One region of the Pseudoalteromonas sp. TAP-3C genome, then DNA from elsewhere that is predicted to be linked to it. Evidence: predicted binding sites of a transcription regulator. Region 1 holds the regulator's gene; the other holds the start of a gene.
The links. Region 1 encodes MetJ, which represses methionine synthesis genes. Its sites were predicted from a motif close to TAGACGTCTAGACGTCTA; they were not measured.

Region 2: a site for MetJ is predicted at 1,892-1,909, ahead of AC6H44_RS11005 (homoserine O-succinyltransferase). Genes of this name have one in related genera too.

Annotation. Positions count from the first base shown of each region.
Region 1 covers NZ_CM187618.1:182,376-185,593, forward strand. The annotation lists gene AC6H44_RS00805 (malic enzyme-like NAD(P)-binding protein) at 538-1,779, shown strand; gene metJ (met regulon transcriptional regulator MetJ) at 1,845-2,165, opposite strand; gene metB (cystathionine gamma-synthase) at 2,364-3,218, shown strand, end outside.
Region 2 covers NZ_CM187618.1:2,337,357-2,340,574, forward strand. The annotation lists gene AC6H44_RS11000 (homocysteine S-methyltransferase family protein) at 1-878, opposite strand, end outside; gene AC6H44_RS11005 (homoserine O-succinyltransferase) at 868-1,815, opposite strand; gene ettA (energy-dependent translational throttle protein EttA) at 2,041-3,218, shown strand, end outside.

The sequences.
Region 1 (3,218 bases):
TATAGCAACTTTGTATTTATTATTTTTGCATAACTATTTCCTGCTGTTATTTTGAGTATGTATAAACATTTGCAGACAAAATAGCCAATACTCTCTATATTTTTTAAAAATGTCAGGATAATCTAGGGTCTGTTGACCTTTGCGGATTAAAATTTGTTCAAACTAGGGGCGGTTTAATCGCGGCGCGAGGTTTGTAACCTAGTGGGCTAAGTAAAAACCGAGCAACAAAGAGTAAATCGCCCCTAGGCAGAACCCGAAGGGCAGCGCCTGTTTGGCATTGATGCTGCGTTATCGCCTATTTATGGGGAATAACCACACTACATAGGCTCTGCCTTGCCTAAATACCAAACAGACTGCTGCAAATTTAACCTTGAAAGGTCAGCAGACCCTAGAGAAGTTGCTGATAAATCACTTAAAATTAACATCTCTAGCACATAACAGGATAGACCTGATATTGCTTGGAATTTAAAAATAATAAGGGTATCGTAAGAAAAAGCTACTCTCACTTTAACTCAAATTGCAGGATATAATCGCGTTATGTCAGATTTTCGTGAACAAGCACTACATTACCATGCCCATCCCGTTCCAGGTAAAATCAGTATTGAGCTGAGCAAGCCCGCTGAAACGGTTAAAGACCTTGCACTTGCATATAGTCCAGGTGTTGCAGAACCTGTTCGTGAAATTGCCGCTGATCCAGCAAATGCTTATAAGTATACTGGTAAAGGAAACATGGTTGCGGTTATTACTAATGGCACTGCAATTTTAGGCTTAGGTAACTTAGGCCCACTCGCTTCAAAACCAGTTATGGAAGGTAAAGCGCTATTGTTTAAGCGTTTTGCTGGGTTAGATTCGATAGATATTGAAGTTAAGCACCGCACTACCGAAGATTTTATTAACACAGTTGCAAATATTGCCGACACCTTTGGCGGTATTAATTTAGAGGATATTAAAGCGCCTGAGTGTTTTGAAATAGAAAAAGCACTTATTGAGCGTTGTAGTATTCCCGTGTTTCATGATGATCAGCATGGTACAGCTATTGTAACGGCAGCGGGTATGCTAAATGCGCTTGAGGTACAAGGTAAAGCAATTGAAGATGCGATTATTGTTTGTTTAGGTGCCGGTGCTGCCGCTGTTGCCTGTATGGAGCTTTTAATTAAGTGTGGCGCGTTGCGTGAACATATTTATATGTTAGATCGTAAAGGCGTGATCCACACTCGCCGCGATGATTTAAATGAATATAAGCAGCTATTTGCAAACAATACCGACAAGCGCACTTTGCAAGATGTAATCGAAGACGCCGATGTGTTTGTCGGTGTGTCGGGTCCTAATTTATTAGCCCCTGAAGATTTAAAATTAATGGCTGATCGCCCTATTGTGTTTGCTTGTTCAAATCCAGATCCTGAAATTGATCCGCAATTAGCACACGCCGCACGTAACGATTTAATTATGGCGACAGGTCGTTCTGATTACCCTAACCAGGTTAACAACGTATTGTGTTTTCCGTTTATTTTCCGTGGTGCGTTAGATGTGCGTGCCAGTGTAATAAATGATGAGATGAAAATTGCAGCTGTAGAGGCAATTCGCAGTATTGCTAAAGAGCCAGTACCGGCTGAAGTACTCACTGCATCAGGCATTGATAAATTAGAGTTTGGTGCTAAATATATTATACCAAAACCGATGGATCCACGTTTATTACCACGTATTGCTAAAGCTGTTGCACAGGCTGCGGTTGACTCAGGTGTTGCACAAATTGATATGCCAGAAAACTACATGGCATAATCGTTAAGTATAAATTAATACAAAAAACCTCAGCATTTGCTGAGGTTTTTTATAGCTAAATATATCTAGTCTTCATCTAAAATAGGCACTTCGAGTCCCATTTCTTGCATTATTTTCTTCACTTCTTCAGGTACTTTTTCTACGTTATCTTTACGTAAATCATCATCATTAGGTAAAGGTTGCCCTGTAAATGCATGCAAAAAAGCTTCACATAAAAGCTCGCTATTTGTTGCATGACGCAAGTTGTTTATTTGACGGCGAGTACGCTCATCAGTAAGTACTTTTAATACATTTAGCGGGATCGAAACGGTGATCTTTTTTACTTGTTCGGATTTTTTCCCGTGTTCTGCGTATGGGTGAATATATTCACCATTCCATTTAGCCATAAGATGTATCGTTGCCTCAGATTATTAATTGCTCACACGCCATAAAAACGTGTGAATATGGGTGAAATTCTATCGATTTAAATAAGATAGTCAAACACTAGTTATTTAGCCATCCAGACACTTAAATGTTTTGACATCTTAAATCGCATGCGTTAAATTTTAGACGTCTAAACATCCAAAATGGCCAAGGTGGTAAAAATGAGTAAAAAAAATGCGGCAACAATTGCTGTTCGAAGTGGGGTAGATGCTGATAAGCACCATGGCGCAGTTGTTCCACCGCTCTATTTATCAACAACTTACTCATTTGCTGACTTTAATATAAAACGTGACTATGATTATGGTCGCAGCGGCAATCCTAATCGTGACATTCTTGCACAAACACTTGCAGAGCTTGAAGGTGGTGCGAAAGGCATCATTACTGCAACGGGCATGGCGGCTGTTCATTTAACAACCCAGTTACTCAATTGTGACGATACGTTAGTGATCCCCCATGATTGTTATGGAGGCAGCTACCGTTTATTCACTTCGCTAGCAAAACGCGGTTTATTAAAGCTTGAAGTAATCGATTTTACCAAAAGTGAAAGTCTAGCGCATATTCTTGCTATTAAACCTAAGCTGATTTGGATTGAAACACCAAGTAACCCTATTTTACGTTTAACAGATATTAAAGCGGTGACGGACATTGCCAAACAGTGTGGGGCATTGGTTGCCGCCGACAACACGTTTTTATCGCCAGCGTTACAAAACCCGATTAAGTTTGGCGCTGACATTGTGGTGCATTCAACCACAAAATATATTAATGGTCATTCTGATGTTGTTGGTGGCGCGGTTATCGCAGCAAATGCTGAGTTAGGTGAAGAGCTTGCTTGGTGGGCAAATAACATTGGCATTACCGGGGCGCCATTTGATAGCTATTTAACCCTTAGGGGGTTGCGCACTTTAAATGTACGTTTAAGGCAACACCAAGAAAACGCACTCGCCATTGCACAGTATTTAGAAAATTCCCAGTTTGTTGCTCAGGTTTACTACCCAGGTCTTGAGTCGCACCCTCAA
Region 2 (3,218 bases), 1.3 Mb from region 1:
TCTGCTTCTAAATCATACTCGCCAAACTCATTGGGTAAACCCGCGTTAGGGTGAACAGATACAAAGGTTTCGCACACCCGCGATAGCTCTTCAACGTATTGGCGCAGTAAATCTGGCCCAAGAGCGCAATTTAAACCAATTGAAAGTGGCTTAATGTGACGAATCGAATTATAAAATGCTTCGGTGGTTTGCCCTGAAAGCGTGCGGCCTGAGGCATCGGTAATAGTGCCTGATATCATCACTGGCAATGTACGCCCAGCTTGTTCAAATGCCTCTTCTACCGCGAACGATGCCGCTTTTGCATTAAGCGTGTCGAATATGGTTTCGATTAAAATAATATCTACACCACCTTCCATAAGCGCAAGGGTCGATTCGACATACGCAGTCACTAACTTATCAAAGGTAATATTACGATAGCCTGGGTCGTTTACATCCGGCGATAACGAACAGGTTTTTGAGGTTGGCCCTAAAACGCCTGCTACATAGCGTGGTTTTTCTGGGGTTTTAGCGTTAAATTCGTCACATACTGCACGGGCTAACTTAGCCGACTCTAGATTGATCTCGCGGCTAAGGCTGGCCATATCATAGTCTTCCATCGATATCGTAGTTGAATTAAAGGTATTAGTTTCAATAATATCGGCGCCTGCAGCTAAGTAACTACGGTGAATATCGGTAATAATTTTTGGCTGAGTAAGACTTAACAAATCATTATTACCCTTGATTAACACATGCCAGTCTTTAAAGCGCTCGCCACGGTAGTCTTGTTCTTCTAATTTGTATTCTTGGATCATAGTGCCCATCGCACCATCAAGAATTAAAATGCGCTGTTTTAGCGCTTCAATTAACTCGGCGCTTTTGTTTTCTAAATTATTCGGCATAGTTGTTAGTCCTTACGGCTTGGCTAACTAAATTAATATCATAGGGTGTGGTTTGGTAAACGTAATAGTTTAACCAGTTCGAAAACAGTAAAAACGCGTGGCTTTGCCATGTTTTAGACGGTTGCTTGCTGGCATCGTCATCAGGAAAATAGTTTTCGGGCTTTGGCGCATTTGAGCTTTTTTGTAAATCGCGCTGGTATTCAGCTTTTAAACTGTCGGCATCGTACTCGGGGTGGCCGGTAATAAACACTTGGCTGCCCGATTTATTTTTAAGTAAATAAGCGCCAACTCGTTCAGAGCCTGCTAAAACCACCAGCTCTTCACAGGCGTTTATTTTATTAATATCTATGTGACCATAGCGTGAGTGGGGTACTAAAAAGGTATCGTCAAAGCCGCGAGTAAGTGCACCATGTGCAAAATAGCATTGGTGGGTAAACACCCCGCATAGTTTTTTGTCTTTTAAATCGCGCTTTAAATTATAACGGTGGTATAAAGCCGCGTGGGCAGCCCAGCACGAAAACAAGGTAGAGGTTACATGTTGCTCGGCCCAATCAATAATCACTTTGAGTTCTTCCCAGTAAGCTACTTCTTCATACTCTAAATGCGCGAGCGGCGCACCGGTAATTAATAGTGCATCGTAATTGTTGTCTTTCACTTCTGAGAAATAACGATAAAAAGTATCTAAGTGTTGCTCTGAATTGCTACTGCTGCGATGCGTATCAAGACGCAGTAGTTCTACATTTACTTGCAGCGGCGAATTAGCCAACAAACGAATAAACTGCACTTCGGTTTCTACTTTATTAGGCATAAGATTAAGAATAGCCAAACGCATAGGGCGTATTTCTTGCGTTTTTGCACGCGTTTTTGGCATGACAAACACGTTTTCATGACGTAAACGTGCAATAGCTGGCAATTCGTCTTCTACTGTAATTGGCATTCTTAAAGCTCCTGCTCATAAAAACCGAGAGTTAATACGCTCTCATTATGAACAGAATGCCAAAAATATCAACCTCCAGATGTATAGATGTCTAAATGAAATTTATTCACACTGTTTGTACAAATTGAATATGTACTTTAAAACAGTGCCATTCGTTGACTGTTTCACCTGTGAGCCACTACAATACAGCATTGAAATTTTTATTATTATTTGAAGGCTTCCTCCATGGTTTTACCTGATAAGTTTATATTCTCGATGAGTCGAGTATCTAAGGTTGTGCCACCAAAACGCACTATCTTAAAAGATATTTCGTTGCATTTTTTCCCAGGCGCAAAAATTGGTGTACTAGGTTTAAATGGGTCTGGTAAATCATCATTATTACGCATTATGGCGGGCGTTGATGAAGAGTTTGAAGGTGAAGCTCGCCCTCAACCAGGCACTAAAATTGGTTACTTACCGCAAGAGCCGGTGTTGGACGAAAGTAAAACAGTTCGTGAAATTGTTGAAGAAGCTGTAGGTGAAGTAAAACATGCCCTTAATCGTCTTGACGAAGTGTATAACGAATACGCAATGGAAGGCGCAGACTTTGACGCACTGGCTAAAGAGCAAGGTGAATTAGAAGCGGTTATTCAAGCGCACGATGGCCATAATATCGATAACGTTTTAGAGCGTGCTGCCGATGCTCTGCGTTTACCTGAATGGGATGCTAAAATTGAGCACCTGTCGGGTGGTGAGCGTCGTCGTGTTGCTATTTGTCGTTTGTTACTTGAAAAACCAGACATGCTTATTCTCGATGAGCCAACTAACCACTTAGACGCTGAGTCGGTTGCTTGGTTAGAGCGCTTCTTACATGATTACGAAGGCACTGTTGTGGCAGTAACGCATGACCGTTACTTCCTTGATAATGTAGCAGGTTGGATTTTAGAGCTTGACCGTGGTGAAGGTATTCCGTGGGAAGGTAATTACTCTTCTTGGCTTGAGCAAAAAGATGCCCGCTTACAGCAAGAGCAAAAATCTGAAAAAGCACGTCAAAAATCAATTGCACAAGAACTTGAATGGGTTCGTTCAAATCCTAAAGGTCGTCAAGCTAAGTCAAAAGCACGTATGGCACAGTTTAGCGAGCTACAGCAGTCTGATTACCAAAAACGTAACGAAACCAACGAATTGTTTATTCCACCAGGCCCACGTTTGGGTGACCAAGTATTAGAAGTAACCAACTTACGTAAAAGCTTTGGCGATCGCGTTTTAATTGATGACTTAAGCTTTAGCATGCCTAAGGGCGCTATTGTAGGGATTATTGGTGCCAATGGTGCAGGTAAATCAACCCTATTCAAAATGCTAAGCGGTGAAGAACAGCCAGATAGCGGTAACATCAGTATTGGTGAAACAGTAGAACTGGCAAC